DNA from 3 places in the Buttiauxella sp. BIGb0552 genome. Region 2 is predicted to be linked to each of the others. Evidence: riboswitches for the same ligand, from Rfam matches in the RefSeq annotation. Region 2 holds a riboswitch; each other region holds the start of a gene.
The links. Region 2 has a riboswitch for thiamine pyrophosphate ahead of thiC (phosphomethylpyrimidine synthase ThiC). Riboswitches for the same ligand answer to the same signal wherever they lie in the genome.
Positions count from the first base shown of each region.

Region 1 (5,686 bases), on a different contig from region 2:
CGTAATGACGACGCTTATCAGCCCCGCGCCGACTGCAATTCTTAACGAGGTGAATAATGCCTGCCAGAGAATTGGCTGTGAAAGCACGCTGTTAAATCCGCTGTTGATGCCATCAATGATGACCGCCAGCAGCGGGGGCAATAGCAGCAACATTGCGAGTGAAATTAACAACCCGTCGCACAGTTTTCGGCGTAGGTTATCTTGCGGGTCGCGCCAGCCTTGCATTTGGCTGATTCCCACCGGAATCGCTTTGCTCAGCCGCTGGCTCATCAAAACGAGGCCAAGGCAGCAAACCATTTGTACTATTGCGAGCAGTGCCGCACGTGCGGGATCGTAGTCGTAACTGAGGGCCTGGAAGATAGCCAGTTCAATGGTGGTTGCCTGCGGCCCGCCGCCGAGCGAAAGCACGGTGGCAAAACTTGCGAAGCAGAGCATAAAAATCAGTGCGGCGGCAGGAAGGATCTGGCGCCGTAGCCACGGCCATTCGACAAAGCGGAAGAAATTCCAGCCCTGCATACCAAGCTGTGCGGCGACCTGGCGCTGTTCGCTGGGGATATTTTCCAGCGCCTGAAGCAGCAGGCGGGTTGCCATCGGCAAGTTGAAAAATACGTGTGCCAGCAAAATGCCTTTCAGGCCATACGGTGAGAACCCCCATTCGATGCCAAGTCTGGCGCACAATGAGGCCAGCCAGCCTTCGCGGCCATACACCGTCAGAATCCCAAACACGGCAACTAACACCGGCAACACCAGCGTCATGGCGCACAGACGTAACAGTGCTAATCGCCCTGGGAAACGGCGTCGGTAAAGCGCCCGGGCCAGAAAAATAGCCGGGAGCACCGAAAGGGCAGCCGAGAGAAAAGCCTGCCAGAAAGAGAAGCGCAGCACGTGCCACAAATAACTATCCTGCACCAATGCGCGGATATCGGTTTGTGGCGCGTTAAACCACAACGCCAGAAAAGCTGCCAGGGCGACGGCGACCACCAGCGTGGCGGCGCATAGCCCTGGAATCAGCCAGCCGGGGATCAGCGGCTGACGGAGCGTTGCCATTCACTGATCCAGCTGGCGCGATGGGATGAAACGTCTTGCGGGCTAAACTCCAGCGTGGTCTGTGGTTTGACCAGGCCGTTAAAGCCTTCCGGCAATTTCACATCTGTTACCGGATACATCCAGTTGCCGGTTGGAATGGTGTTCTGGAATTCAGGCGTTGTGATGAATTTCATGAACTTTTGCGCCAGCTCAGGCTGTTTGCTGGAGGCCAGGCGGCCCGCTACTTCGACCTGCAAATAGTGCCCTTCGCTGAAATTGGCTGCCGCGTAGTTATCTTTTTTCTCTTCAATAATGTGATATGCCGGAGAAGTGGTGTAGCTCATCACTAGATCGCCTTCACCTTTCAGGAACAGGCCGTAGGCTTCGGACCAGCCTTTGGTGACGGTGACGGTTTTCTTCGCCAGTTTCGTCCAGGCTTCAGGCGTTTTGTCGCCATATACTTTTTGCATCCATAACAGCAGGCCGAGACCTGGCGTGCTGGTGCGTGGATCCTGGTAAATCACTTTCCATTTCTGGTCGCTTTCAACCAATTCTTTCAGGCTTTTCGGCGGGTTTTTGAGTTTGTTTTTGTCATACACAAAAGCGAAATAACCGTAATCGAATGGCACAAAGGTATTGTTGTTCCACCCGCCAGGAATTTTTAGCGAGCTGGTTTCAACATTGCTCGGAGCAAACAATTTCGTTTGTGCCGCCGCTTCCAGCAGGTTGTTATCCAGCCCTAAAACCACGTCAGCTTTGCTGTTTTTACCCTCCATGCGTAGGCGGTTAAGCAAGGAAACACCATCTTCGAGTGCGACGAATTTCAGCTCGCAATTGCAGTCCGCTTCAAAGGCTTTTTTTACCGCAGGGCCTGGGCCCCAGTCGGCAGCGAAGGAGTCGTAGGTGTAAACAGTCAGCAGGGGTTTGGCGAAAACAGGGGCTGCGATGAGCGCCAGTAACGGCAGGAATTTTTTGAACACTTTGCACCTCTTGGAATTAGGGGTGGCAAAGGACTTTGAGAATTGAGCCTCAAATCCCTTCGCCGGCGTTATCCGGATCAGGTTCGACGGGTATTATCTCAGCCAGACTTTCGTCTTAGCACCCCGTTGAGAACGCGTGCATTGTAATGATTTTGTGAAACTTACGAAAGCTCTTTACCCGTACTCACAGATTGCGGTTCCGGTGGTGCAAACCATGCCGATTTAAAATCAAACCAACCCAATGTGTTCATTCGCACACCGCGCATACTGCGTTGCCCTTCAATGCGCAGCCAGTGGTGGATTAACGGTAAAATATCATTGTTTTCAACTCGCTCCTGGCACCATTCCGGGAGCGAAAGCTCACCGTTATGCCATTTTCGGGTATCCGTTTCCCAGTCATTCGCAATGCATTTCTGAATCAGCGGCACTTCATAAAGATGCGAATAGAGTGAAAACTCCAGCGGCAGCGTGAAGTTGGCACTGTTCAGCCAGATATCACTTTCTGCCTCACCCTGGTGCCACTCTTCATAACTGACTTCCTGCACCACCAGTTTTACCCCCACGCGGGCCAGCAACTCCTCCATCACTTTACTGATCATGCGGTGTTCAACGTGGTCGCGGTAAAACGTCAGCGTTACAGATTCCAGACTATCAGGTTTTTCAAGCACCGGTTGTGGGCGCGCGTGGTGCCAGCGCGGCAGTAAACCATACGCAGGAAACCAGTACTGCTGGTTTTGAGCACCCGCGCTATAAAGCAGATGAATGGGGGCCAACACATGGCTTAGCCAGCGGCGAACGTCGTCATTACTGCCAGATTTGGATCGCCTATCAAACAAAATGTAATAGCAGCCTTCTTCCAGACGGCTTTCGACGGCTTTTTCACTATCAGGCATGCCCGATAGTTGCACTGCGCAACTGACATCTTCACCGATCTCTGGCAATACCCAGAAATTTACCTCATCAATCAATGCGCGATAGCCGAAGTAATCATCGTAAGCCTGAATTTTCAATTGGTTGTTATTGTTGCGTACCACCGAATAGGGGCCTGACCCAACAGGCTGACGGGCAAAATTGCTTAATGTCTGCCATTCACGCGGCAGGATCATTGCGTTAACACTGCCCAATAACCAAGGTAGCCATTGGTCGGGCTGCGAGAGCGTGATATCCAGCGTCCATGTGGTTGGCGAGCTGATTTGCGTAATGTGTGCGTAGAGTGGCAACGCATTAATTCGTTGCAAAGATGTCATGACATCCAGCATGTCCAGTTCGCGGCCATGGTGAAAATGAATGCCGGGGCGCAGATAAAAACGCCAGTGTAATGGGGATATTTGCTGCCAGTGATGGGCAATATCTGCTTCCAGTTCCCCATTTTCCTCATTTATACGGATTAACCCACTGAAAATTTGCCTGGCAATATGGGTTTCCGAGCGGCGTAAAGCCGAGCCGGGTAACAGATTTAATAGCGGGCGGTAATAGAGCACGCGCAGGATATGCCGCCCCTGGCGGAAGCTGCGGCCCAGATGGGAGATCAACATCTGGCGTACTGCGGCTTTGTCACCGACGATCTGCACCAGTTGATCAATACGATCCTGCTCGAGAAGATCTTCTGCCCGCTGTTGTTGCAGCGCAAGGCCGGTATACAGGAATTCCAGCTGTGAACGCTTGCCGCGCCCGACCTCTGCTTTCCAGCTGAGCCAGCCCTTTTCCTGCATCGCGCTTAGTAACGTACGCATATGGCGGCGGGAGCAATTCAGCAGATCTGCCAGCTCATTGAGCGTGGTTTCCTGCGGTTTACCTTCAAAGTTTTGCCATAAACGTATGAACTGTTGTTGCAGACGACTGCTGGACATAAAAGAGGAACTCCCGTCAGAAACTCATCAATTTAACTTTCCTCATATTACGCCAATAATCATCAACGTTGAAAGCGAGGAGGTACATATGAAACGGTCGCCAGTTGTTAAGTTCTATCAACAGTATTTTACCGCAACCCAAAGTGTTTCCGCTGGATGGCTGGCTCGCCTGACAGCATCGCAACGTCTAAGGATGCTTGAGGACTTAATGCAGTGGGAGGTGACAACTTCCGTGACCGTGAAGTACTGACTCGTTGATACATGTGTGACTGAGAATTGGTGAATTTCACCTGGCCAGCAGATTGTTCCTGCTGGCTTTTTTATACCCGTCATTAGGGTATAGTTTACGTTTTGCACACCCAGTGAGCGCTCGAACAAAAGGAATTTCTGCATGCTGTGGTTTTTGACACGAGGACGCCGCCTCAATCCGGTGTATGCCGCATTTATGGTTGTGGCTTTTATGATGGGGATTGCGGGGGCACTTCAGGCTCCCACCCTTAGCCTGTTTTTAACGCGTGAAGTGCAGGTGCGCCCGTTCTGGGTCGGGCTGTTTTATACCGTCAATGCGATAGCCGGGATACTCGTCAGCCTGGCGCTGGCGAAGCGTTCAGATAACCGGGGCGACCGTCGCAAACTGATTATGGTTTGTTGCGTAATGGCCGTAGCAAACTGCGTGTTGTTTGCTTTTAACCGCCATTACCTGACGTTAATTACCGTTGGCGTTATGTTCGCGTCTATTGCCAACACAGCGATGCCACAAATCTTCGCTCTTGCCCGCGAGTATGCCGATAGCTCGGCGCGAGAGGTGGTGATGTTCAGCTCGATAATGCGTGCGCAGCTCTCGCTTGCCTGGGTTATCGGGCCGCCGCTGTCATTTATGCTGGCGCTAAACTACGGTTTCACCACCATGTTCCTGATCGCGGCCGGGATTTTCGTTATCTCGCTGGCGCTCATTTTCTTTGCACTCCCCTCAGTGAGCAGGATTGAACAACCCGCAGATGTTGCCCTCACGCAGGTCAGCGGCTGGAAAGACAAAAACGTTCGCATGCTGTTTATCGCCTCCATGCTGATGTGGACCTGCAACACCATGTACATCATTGATATGCCGTTATGGGTCAGCACTGATTTAGGGCTGCCTGAATCGCTGGCGGGGCTTCTGATGGGCACCGCTGCGGGGCTTGAGATCCCGGCAATGATCCTTGCAGGCTATTACGTTAAGCGTTTTGGTAAACGCCGTATGATGGTGATTGCTGTGGCGGCTGGCGTGTTGTTCTACGTTGGATTGATTCTGTTCCATAGTCGCACGGCGCTGCTGTTACTTCAGCTTTTTAACGCGGTGTTTATCGGGATTGTCGCCGGTATCGGGATGTTGTGGTTCCAGGATTTGATGCCGGGCAGGCCGGGTTCGGCGACCACTTTATTTACAAACAGTATTTCGACGGGCGTGATTCTGGCGGGCGTGTTACAGGGTGCGCTGGCGGAGAGCTTCGGGCACCATTCAGTGTACTGGCTAATTGCGGGGTTGTCGGTGTTGGCGTTGATTCTGACCAGTCGGGTAAAGAATATTTAAGCTGAAATAATGTCGGATGACGCTGTACGTCATCCGACAGATAATCATTCGGCCAGAAAAATTTCTAATAGCGAATTCAAAAACAGCTTACCGTGTTCGGTAATCTGCCAAAACTCTTCTGTCTCAATCAAATAATCTTTAGCCATTGCCTCGTCTAACTGCGCACGAATCACCGACTCATCAAGCCCGGTATACAGGCTAAATTCGTTGCGAGGTGCGGCTTCCAGCAGACGGAAACGGTTCATAAAGAACTCGAATGG
Region 1 covers NZ_SODY01000003.1:376,488-382,173, reverse strand. Annotated here, with positions in the region: gene thiP (thiamine/thiamine pyrophosphate ABC transporter permease ThiP) at 1-1,047, opposite strand, end outside; gene thiB (thiamine ABC transporter substrate binding subunit) at 1,023-2,006, opposite strand; TPP riboswitch at 2,043-2,142, opposite strand; gene sgrR (HTH-type transcriptional regulator SgrR) at 2,168-3,856, opposite strand; gene sgrT (glucose uptake inhibitor SgrT) at 3,945-4,106, shown strand; gene EDF88_RS10700 (sugar efflux transporter) at 4,248-5,426, shown strand; gene hemW (radical SAM family heme chaperone HemW) at 5,471-5,686, opposite strand, start outside.
Region 1: it holds a riboswitch for thiamine pyrophosphate, as region 2 does, so the genes downstream of both, thiB (thiamine ABC transporter substrate binding subunit) here and thiC (phosphomethylpyrimidine synthase ThiC) in region 2, are expected to answer to the same signal.

Region 2 (5,686 bases):
CCGTTGCTGGAGCCATGCCGCTCAACAACTTTATGGCCTCCAGAGCCTGCAATGTTCCCATCACACCAACCACCGGGCCGATGATTCCCGCAGTACGGCAGTTGCGCTCCGGTTCGTGTTCGTCAGGCCAGACACAGCGATAACAACCGGTTTCCCACGGAGGCGTCAGAACCATCAACTGCCCGCCAAAGCCGACTGCACTTGCAGAAATCAGCGGTTTGTTATGTGCGACACAGGCGGCGTTAACGGCCTGGCGTGTCGCCATGTTGTCGCTGCAATCCAGCACTAGATCGGCGTTCTTTACCGCCTGCATCAACGCTTCTCCAGCTAAACGCTCGCTAATAACCTGGAGCGTAATATCCGGGTTGAGCTTCTGGAGATGGCGTTGAGCGGCCAGCGATTTTGGCTGTTCCAAATCCTGAGAGGTAAACAAAATCTGGCGCTGCAAATTACTGATATGCACGTTGTCATCGTCGGCGAGAATCAAAGTACCAACGCCTGCCGCCGCAAGATATAACGCGGCTGGCGAACCCAGCCCGCCAAGCCCGACGATTAAGATTTTGCTGGCGAGCAGCTTTTGCTGTCCTTCAATGGCGATGTCTTCCAGCAACAGCTGGCGGCTGTAACGCATGAAATCGGCATCATTCATCGCCAGCCCCCACAAGCTCCAGTAGTTGCGCTGTTGCCGCTCGCCAGTCTGGGGCCAGAGTAATTGCGCTCACAACTGCGACACTTCCAACGCCCGTTGCGAGTACAGCAGGAACGCGCTCAATACTTATTCCACCGATGGCGACAGTCGGGTAATCGCCCAGCGTTTTGATGTGGGCTGCGAGTTGCGAAAGCCCTTGAGGAGCGGACGGCATCTGCTTGGTTTGAGTTGGAAAAACATGCCCCAACGCGATGTAAGAAGGGCGTGCTTCCAGGGCGCGATCCATTTCCATATTGTCGTGCGTCGAAAGCCCGAGGCGCAGGCCCGCATCGCGGATGGCGTCCAGATTAGCGACATCCAGATCTTCCTGGCCCAGATGAACACCGTAAGCACGATGTTTTATCGCCAGTCGCCAGTAATCATTGATGAATAACCTCGCCTCATATCGCTTACCAAGCGCAATGGCAGTAGTAATGTCGGCTTCAACTTCTTCGTCGCGTTTGTCTTTAATCCGTAATTGAAGGGTGCGTACTCCCGCCTCCAGTAAGCGGGCAATCCACTCGACGCTATCCACTACCGGATACAACCCGAGTCGTTTGGGCACAGAAGGGAAGGCGGGTGTGCTCATCACACTTCCTCCTGACGCAGATAAATTTCGCCACCTTTTGCACGGAAGGATTGCGACATATCGTCCATGCCAACTTCTATGGCTTGCTTAGCGGCGAAATCGCGAACCTCCTGGGAGATTTTCATCGAGCAGAATTTTGGTCCGCACATCGAACAGAAGTGCGCGACCTTGCCGGATTCCTGCGGCAGAGTTTCATCGTGATAGGCGCGGGCGGTGAAAGGGTCAAGCGCGAGATTAAACTGGTCTTCCCAGCGGAATTCAAAACGGGCTTTCGACATCGCGTTGTCGCGGATTTGCGCACCAGGGTGGCCTTTTGCCAGGTCTGCGGCATGTGCCGCAATTTTGTAGGTAATCAGCCCCTGTTTAACATCTTCTTTATTCGGCAGGCCAAGATGCTCTTTTGGTGTGACGTAACAAAGCATCGCACAGCCGAACCAGCCAATCATGGCTGCACCAATACCTGAGGTGAAATGGTCATAACCCGGTGCAATATCAGTGGTCAGCGGGCCAAGCGTGTAGAACGGTGCTTCATGGCAGTGCTCCAGTTCTTCGGTCATATTGCGGCGGATCATCTGCATGGGCACATGTCCCGGGCCTTCAATCATCACCTGCACATCGTATTCCCAGGCAATTTTGGTCAACTCGCCAAGCGTATGCAGCTCAGAGAATTGCGCTTCATCGTTGGCATCCTGAATGGAGCCAGGGCGCAGGCCGTCGCCAAGCGAGAGTGAAACGTCGTAAGCGGCACAGATTTCGCAAATTTCGCGGAAGTGCTCATACAGGAAGTTTTCCTGATGATGTGACAGGCACCATTTCGCCATAATCGAACCGCCGCGCGACACAATTCCGGTCAGGCGTTTGGCCGTCATCGGCACATAACGCAGCAGCACTCCGGCGTGAATGGTGAAATAGTCCACGCCTTGCTCGGCCTGTTCCAGGAGTGTGTCGCGGAACATTTCCCAGGTCAGGTCTTCAGCGATGCCATTTACTTTTTCCAGCGCCTGGTAAATGGGCACGGTGCCGATAGGGACTGGGCTGTTACGTAAAATCCATTCGCGGGTTTCGTGGATATAGCGGCCGGTGGAAAGATCCATCACGGTGTCTGCGCCCCAGCGCGTTGACCACACCAGTTTTTCCACTTCTTCTTCAATCGAGGAGGTGACCGCTGAGTTGCCGATATTGGCATTCACTTTGACAAGGAAATTACGGCCGATAATCATCGGCTCAGACTCAGGGTGGTTAATATTGGCGGGAATGATTGCCCGGCCTGCGGCGACTTCATCGCGTACAAATTCAGGAGTAATGTTTTCTGGCACGAGAGCACCAAAACTCTGGCCTGGGTGCTGGTGGCGTAACACTTCATCGCGAATGCGTTCGCGGCCCATGTTTTCACGTATGGCGATAAACTCCATTTCCGGCGTCACTATGCCCTGGCGTGCATAGTGCAACTGCGTGACAATTTTCCCGGCTTTTGCGCGCTTCGGCGTGAGTTGTGTTTCAAAACGCAATTCGTCCAGACCATCATCAGCAAGGCGCTCTTTGGTATATGCAGAGCTACGGTCGGTCAGTGTTTCGCAATCATCACGCTCGCTAATCCAGCTTTCACGCAGTGGTGAAAGCCCGCACAGAACGTCGATGCTGATTGCCGGGTCGCCATACGGACCTGAAGTGTCATACACCGGAATGGCATCGTTAGGGGTGAACAGAGGGTTTTCTTTCGTACCGCCCGTTGCGGTTGGGCTAAGTTGAATTTCGCGCATCGGTACGCGGATATCATCGCGTGAGCCAGTTAGATAAATGCGTTGGGAATTAGGGAAAGCAGTACCTTCCAGCGTATGGATAAAATGCTGGGCAGCAGCGCGTTGTTCGCGGCGGTTTGGTTTTTTTTCAGTAATAGACATAGCTCATTCCAGTAAATATCAAGGAGTGGCTTGCCAGAACAACGGAGGAGTAATGAATGTGGGGCGCCCGCGTACGGGTGAACCCAAAAGCAGAATTACTCTTGTTCCCTTCGCAGGTATTAGCCTGATCAGGTTCCGCGGATCCCGAATTAACGGTCTCAGCCGGTGTTCAGTTAAACACTCGGCACTCCGACAAGAAGATTTCCTGCATCCTTCACGCCCCAGCGGCGTTAGCTGCCTTTACTCACCCGAATCACTTACTTGAGTAAGCTCATCGGGATTCGTTCAGTTGCTGCCTTGCTGGAACCTGAATGATTCAGGAAATATGTAAACTACTCGTTAACAGCGCAGAACTCAAGCCGGGCGTGCAAGGTTGCCGGTATCGTTAGCACTGTCATTTATATCGTGGTCGTAAGCTAACTGAATGAGTTTATCTTCCAGTGAAAAACGTGATTCCAGTGCTTCACCGATGCCGGATAACGCTTTCTGGAACTCAATATAGTTATCATCATCGATAGCACTTTCGAGATGCGAATCGTAAAAATCCATGATGTGCTGGGTGTTGGCTTCAAGCTGCGGATAAAGATGAGTTGCGGCTAAAAGTGGGCTGCTCCCTTCCATTTCGCTGATAATGCGTTCATAAATATTGAAATGACCGGCAGAAAGATAATCCACCAGATTATGGCAAAAGTTATCCAGAGCCTTTTCATTGAGCGCGGTATGGGATTCCTTGTTAGGCTTGATCCCAACCATATTGTAATAAGCCACCAATAAATGTTTGCGGGCATATAGCCATTGGTCGATTAACTCATTACTACCACCGACGCGCTCAGTCAGATTTTCTAACTGGTTAAGCATGATTGACTCCGTGATTCCGTGAGTAAAAGATGTAACGCAAACGTACCCAAAATTGTTACGACCATTTGTTTATACCAGCGAACTCGGGGATGTGCACCAGGTTATGGAACGTGTAATTCAAAAGTTAGATCAGGGCTGGTTTATCGTCAGTCATGAACAAAAATTGTGGTTGCCGAAAGGTGAGCTACCTCACGGAGCAGCACAAGATTTTCAGCTTGATGGTGCGGTTGGGATGCATATCGGCGAGTGGGAAAGTGAGCCGGTGTGGTTAGTGCGGCAACATCGCCGTGCGGATATGGGATCAGTGCGCCAGGTTATTGACCAGGACCAAGGGTTATTTCAACTTGCTGGGCGTGGCGTGCAGTTAGCGGAGTTCTATCGCTCGCATAAGTTCTGTGGCTACTGTGGCCATGAAATGCACGTCAGCAAAACCGAATGGGCGATGCTGTGTAACCATTGTCGTGAACGCTACTATCCACAAATTTCACCGTGCATCATCGTGGCTATCCGTCGTGAAGACCATATCCTGCTTGCTCAGCACACACGCCATCGCGGTGGAATTTATACCGTGCTGGCCGGTTTTGTCGAAGTTGGGGAAACCCTCGAGCAGGCCGTGGCGCGTGAGGTGATGGAAGAGAGCAGCATTCGTGTGAAGAATTTACGTTATGTAACTTCCCAACCTTGGCCGTTCCCGCAATCGCTGATGACCGCATTTATGGCGGAATATGACAGCGGCGAAATTGAAATCGACCCGAAAGAGTTACTTGATGCGGGTTGGTATCGGTATGACCAACTTCCGTTATTGCCTCCACCGGGTACGGTGGCTCGTCGCCTGATTGAAGACACTGTCGCCCTGTGTCGGGCAGAGTATGAATGACGTGGTAAACTGGCGGAATGTATTTAGAGTTCCAGCCAAAGGAAATGCAAAATGACTGAACTGAAGAACGATCGTTACCTGCGGGCGCTGCAACGCCAGCCTGTAGATACCACGCCAGTATGGATGATGAGGCAGGCAGGTCGTTACTTGCCAGAATACAAAGCGACTCGTGCGCAGGCTGGCGATTTTATGTCGCTGTGCAAAAATGCTGAGTTGGCTTGCGAAGTGACTTTGCAGCCGCTGCGTCGCTACAAGCTTGATGCGGCGATCCTCTTCTCCGACATCCTCACCGTGCCTGATGCGATGGGGCTTGGCCTCTATTTTGAAGCGGGTGAAGGCCCGCGTTTCCGCTCGCCAATCACCAGCCGTGCTGATGTGGAAAAGTTGCCGATTCCTGATCCGGAAGGTGAACTGGGTTATGTGATGAACGCGGTACGTACTATCCGCCGCGAGTTAAAAGGCGAAGTACCGCTGATTGGCTTCACCGGTAGCCCGTGGACGCTGGCGACTTATATGGTCGAAGGCGGCAGCAGCAAAGCCTTTACCGTGATTAAAAAGATGATGTATGCCGACCCGCAAGCGCTGCACCTTCTGCTCGACAAGCTGGCGCAAAGCGTCACGCTGTACCTGAATGCGCAAATCAAAGCGGGTGCGCAATCGGTGATGATTTTCGATACCTGGGGCGGCGTGCTGACCGGGCGTGATTATCAGCAGTTCTCGCTCTATTACATGCACAAAATCATCGATGGCCTGCTACGTGAAAACGAAGGTCG
Region 2 covers NZ_SODY01000012.1:6,142-11,827, reverse strand. Annotated here, with positions in the region: gene thiF (thiazole biosynthesis adenylyltransferase ThiF) at 1-649, opposite strand, end outside; gene thiE (thiamine phosphate synthase) at 642-1,277, opposite strand; gene thiC (phosphomethylpyrimidine synthase ThiC) at 1,277-3,178, opposite strand; TPP riboswitch at 3,267-3,380, opposite strand; gene EDF88_RS23990 (Rsd/AlgQ family anti-sigma factor) at 3,533-4,036, opposite strand; gene nudC (NAD(+) diphosphatase) at 4,140-4,913, shown strand; gene hemE (uroporphyrinogen decarboxylase) at 4,965-5,686, shown strand, end outside.

Region 3 (5,686 bases), on a different contig from region 2:
ACTTGCATATAACGTCTGGTCGAAAGTATTTGGGTAACTGAGCGTTTCGTTATGGTTAAGTTTGACGAGGAAAGGAATGCGATGCGCGTAACGTCGCGATACCGATGCCAGCACGCCATAGGTTGAAGCGACACAGTTACAGCCCGCTTCAATCGCCAACTCGACAATATTCTTCGGGTCAAAATAGAGAGGGTTTGCGGCGAACGAAGCGCCAGCGGAATGTTCCACACCCTGATCGACAGGTAAAATTGAAAGGTAGCCGGTGCCAGCCAGCCGCCCGGTGTTGTACAGCGTTTGCATATTCCGTAGCACCGCTGGCGGGCGGTTGTTATCCACCATCACGCGGTCTACATAATCCGAACCAGGCAGATACAACTGGTCTGCCGGAATAGTCATACAACGATGCTGTAACAAGCTGTCGGCGTCTTTGCCAAGCAGCTGCGCAATATCAGTCATAATACGCTCCCGTAAATTCAGCGAGCACCCTGCCCGCTGAGGATGGATTCTCCTGGCCTGCTTTTGTTAAAACAGGCAGACATAATCCTGGCCGTGACTCACGGTATTCGCCACCTACGGGAGCACTATCGGTTTGTTTTATGGTGTAACGTTTTATGCCCGGCGGAGATTTACACCATTACCACCACTCGTGAAAATGATGAACAGGCCCAATTCCTTGCCCAACTTCAAGCGAATCCGCTTGTTCTAATGCCTGAGACAGCCACTTTTTCGCCGCTGTGATAGTTTGAGGCCAGTCGTTATAGCGTGGATAAAGTGCCGCAAGTGCGGCGGACAGTGTGCAGCCCGTACCATGCGTATGACGCGTTTGCACACGTGGTGCAGTAAAACGCTGCGCTCCACTTCGAGTAAACAACCAGTCCGGGCTTTCGGGGTCATCAAGATGCCCGCCTTTCATCAACACCGCTTTGCAACCCATCCCCAGCAGCGCATCGCCCTGCTCTTTCATTTCACGTTCGTTGCGAGCGTGTACCGTATTCAGCAGAGCTGCTGCCTCGGGTAAGTTCGGGGTAATCAATGCCACCTGCGGTAATAACCTGCGACGTAAACTTTCTACAGCAGAAGGAGCAAGCAACGGGTCGCCACTTTTCGCCAGCATGACCGTATCAAGCACCACGTTTTTGACTTGGTAAAATGCCAACCTCTCGGCCACGGCTTCAACAATATCTGTTTCTGACAGCATGCCGATTTTGACAGTGTCGATTCGAACATCACTCAGCACAGAGTCAAGTTGGGCTGCGACAAACGCCGGTTCGATACGATAAACCGACTGCACTCCACGTGTGTTTTGTGCAACCAGCGCGGTAATAACGCTGGTGCCATACGCGCCCAAAGCCGAGAACGTTTTAAGGTCAGCCTGGATACCCGCGCCACCACTTGGGTCGGTTCCTGCAATAGTTAGCGCGTTAATGCGTTTAACTCCTTTCATACCAGAGCCTCCGCATTTAGTGCGTAAAGCGCATCCAGAAAGGCTGGAGTGAAACTACCAGGCCCGCGGCTTGCAGCAATTGCCTGTTCGCCAGCACATTTCATAAACTGGCAGGCGGAAGCGACATTGTCTAACCGGGAGCCAGGCAATGAACAACAGGCAGCAACAACTGCGGAAAGTGCACATCCTGTGCCGACAACACGCGTCATCAACACGCCGCCACCGGCAATGCTCCAGGCATTTTCCCCATCGGTGACGTAATCCTCCTCACCTGTTACCGCAACAATCGCACCAGTAATCTGGGCAAGCTTAAGTGCCGCGGGTAGAGCTGAAAGCGCCTCTTCAGTACTGTCCACACCTCGCCCACCACAGTGCTCGCCCGCAAGCGCCATGATTTCCGACGCATTACCACGAATTGCGGCCGGTTTTAATTCAAGGATCGCGCGTGCAAATTGTGTACGAAACTCCAGGCCACCGACGGCCACGGGGTCGAGCACCCAGGGGATAGAAGATTGGTTCGCAGCATGAATGGCAGCAAGCATTGCGGTACTGCGCTCAGAGGTGAGTGTGCCGATATTGATGAGTAGAGCGCAGGCTATAGGGCTAAATTGTGCGGCTTCTTCTGGCTCAATGACCATTGCCGGAGCCGCGCCAATAGCGAGCAACACGTTGGCGGTAAAATTCTGCACCACATCGTTAGTCATGCAGTGAACCAAAGGAGAAGCTTGATGTAAATTGTGTAAAACCGACGCGGCAAGGTGGCCGGGTAGCAGGTCAGGCTGCATATTAAAAGCTCCTGCCCGGCGTGAAGAAGGGATGACCTGACAGGCATCTGACTTCCCTACGCTGGCATTATCCAGATCAGGTGGTACGGGTATTTCTCAGCCTTCACAAAGAAGGGCACCCCGAGTCATTTAATTCAAAATCAAATACTTGCGATTAACGCTCCGTTAATCCCTGCTCAGGATAATGCCAGCAGGAAGTCAGACAAACAAGTTCTTAATCTAAGTGCGCACAGTGAAATAGTGACCAACTCTCTCAAGCATCATCTTTATCAGGATTTGACTATTAATGAAAACACTGCCCCACACCTATTAACATAAATCTAAAAAATTAATTGAGCATAGTTAACGAGTTCATCATTTATTATTTTTTACCAACCAGTAAAATTATTTCCATGGATTATTTAATCTCACAAAACACTGTTAACACATTGAAATAACTTGACCATTAAATGATCGCAATGTATTTAAAACATACTAAATCACTCCTCGGAACTATCTGATTCGTTATAATGAAATTGGCAACAGCATGCTTTATGTGTATAACTAGAAACATATAATTACCTATGATCTTTTCTTATAAAAAACATAAAATTAACATCCTATATGAATATCGATAACAAAGTTTTACTTAATAAAAACAGCAGTGCTAAAATATTCAATTGGTTAAATATGTGTGTTTTTCTTGTTTCTGGGCTGTTTGTCTCTGTTGCTCAAGCTCAGCTTTCAAAGACAATAGAGAGCATCACAAAAACTCATCAAATAAACATCGCCTATCGTGATGCCCCACCTTTTTCTTATGTAGCATCGGATGGCAAAGTTGTTGGTTATGTTATCGATTTATGTAATGTTATCGTTAGTGATATTAGCAAACATCTGAACATACCGGATTTAAAAGTTAATTATATTGAGAACAAATATCTGCCAGAAAGAGATGAATTATTGCGTGAGAAAAAGGTAGATATGATCTGTTCAGTTAATGCTAACGTTATTGAATGGAAAACGATTGCAGACTATTCAAGCCCCTATACTTATTCATATACACGATTCGCAACTTTAAAGAACAAAAAGATATCATCCATTGATCAATTAGCGGGTCATACTGTTAGTGTAACTTCGGGATCAGTTGATGCTCTTGCGCTTAACCAGGCCAATCGTGAGTTGAATCTCAATTTATTCGTTATTACGACTCCAACCATGGAAAAAGCTTTTGAACTGATGCGCAGTGGCAAAACATCGGCTGCTTTTATCAACGATATTTCATTAAAAGAAATCATTGAGGCTCAGAGCGATAAAAATTTATTTTCAATTAGCGATAAAGGTGTTGGGAAACCACAGTTCTTTGTCATACTACTGCCGCACGATGACAAAGAATTTAAGTCACTGGTAAATCAGAGTCTTTGTAAAATTAGAAAATCACCAGATTTTGGTAAGATCCATGATGTCTGGTTTAATAAACCGATTCCTTATTTAAAGCTAAACTTACAAACTCCTTACTCAAAAGAAATGGATAAAGTATTAACGCAATTTGACGATTGTTTAAGAACAGGGCGATAAATAATTAGTTGCTCAAGACATCAGGTGACTTGAGGAATGTATTAGAATCCTAACCTTGCTAAAGAAATGTCTATTTCTGGATATATTTTCAATTCACTTACTTATGCTTCACACTATTACTCAATGAAAATATATCAACTCATTTTTAAACTTTAATAAAACATATAAGCATCATAAAACAACATTCGCAGCATGTTAATAACATTTGTTTTTGGTTAATCATATATTCCGTTTGACTAGTTACTAAAATTTATATGAAAATTAATAGCAACTTATTGGTTTAGTGTTTGTTGAATGAATCACGGATAAGATTAAAACCTCATGGCTATCATTAGACTGTTTATAATCGAAAAGTAAATCATTGAGAGTAAGTACCATGGGGCTTAGAAGTTTTCTTGTAAAAATGTACACACCTGTGGTCATGGAAACTGAGTTAACTAAAAGAAACTCAAAGATCAGCAAAAGTACAGTATTCAATCAATGGAAAAATTTTCCATTGATGCATTTGGCACGCCCTGAAAACTTAAAAAAATACATCGTGCTCTGCCTTTCATTTGCTCTTCTGTATTCATTTGCGGATAAACTGAGTAATAGCATTGAGATTTCTGGTACAACTATCAGGCTCTACGATCTCACGTTGCCAGTAATTTCCGCGCTGCTCATTTTGTATAACAAAAAAGCAATTCCTGTTCTCATTTTGTTTGCCCTGTATAGTGTTCATACACAGCCTTTACCCCACCTCCTTGGCACAATATCTCAACTCATAGCGGCTTTAATCAGTACTAAAGTCTATTTTTATGCTGCTGGTAAGCGTGGGGCCGTAAGTTTCGGACGCAGTAGCCTTAGTGCCCAGCGCATACTTTGGTTGATATGTTTTAACACCCTTATTTTTACAGTCATTCAACAGTGGTTATTACTAAAATTTCATTTCATATCAGAAGTCAATATTCTTAGTATCCCCACACTGATTAATGTGCAATGGATGTTGACATCCTGTATTACAGGCACCCCATTTTGTTATCTCATTCTTAGGGCTTGTTACCAGCCGCTATGGTTTTTCAATTACTTAAAACAATTAAAAAAATTAATCACTTCTGGGCCGCGGGCAATTTATCAATTACTCTGGGCATTGTTGGTAGTCGGAATCATGTATTGTCTGATTTATTTACAAGGCGATACTTTAATATATACAGATTACACTATTGTATGGCTTTTACCGGTAATGCTCTGGGGGGCAATTTGTCTCGGCCATGCACTAATGTCCCCTCTTTGGGTCGTCATGCTCATTTTATTGAGTGACTACATTGATAATTACATATCAATAAACAATGAGTTTACTTTTAGTCATTATGTTAGCCATTTGGCTTTAACCTGCTCTATGATTTTTACATTTTCACTAACAATTGTTATTGTTGGTGTATTGGTTACACGCATTTTAAAATATATAAGAAGCCTCAAGAGAATTTCCTTATCAGAGCCCCACACTGGTTTACCTAATCTTCTTGCTTTAAAAAATGATATAGTTCGTTACCCACATGCTGGGTTATGTATTATTCAATGTCCAGAATTAAACACGCTAACACAAACTCATGGAATAATGTTTCGCTTCGAATTCGTTAAGGCTGTTTCTTCTTATTTAAGCCCATTGCTTCTGAATAATGAAAAAATGTATTACAGCCCTGGATATGGGCTTCTTCTGCGCCTTAACAAAGTTGATGACAATATTATTCATCCTTACTATAAAGCGATGTCATCTTTCCGTTTTTCATGGGAAGAAATGGAGCTGGGCCTCAATTTTGGCATCGCGTACATGGCATACGGAAAATGCATCAATAACCTTTCTTATGTCGTGGGCCAGCTTAATGCCCGTACTTATGAATCGCTAAAGCAAGGTAAAGCTGAA
Region 3 covers NZ_SODY01000004.1:479,150-484,835, reverse strand. Annotated here, with positions in the region: gene fbaB (class I fructose-bisphosphate aldolase) at 1-456, opposite strand, end outside; gene thiD (bifunctional hydroxymethylpyrimidine kinase/phosphomethylpyrimidine kinase) at 635-1,444, opposite strand; gene thiM (hydroxyethylthiazole kinase) at 1,441-2,229, opposite strand; TPP riboswitch at 2,266-2,362, opposite strand; gene EDF88_RS14360 (transporter substrate-binding domain-containing protein) at 2,833-3,783, shown strand; gene EDF88_RS14355 (EAL domain-containing protein) at 4,160-5,686, shown strand, end outside.
Region 3: it holds a riboswitch for thiamine pyrophosphate, as region 2 does, so the genes downstream of both, thiM (hydroxyethylthiazole kinase) here and thiC (phosphomethylpyrimidine synthase ThiC) in region 2, are expected to answer to the same signal.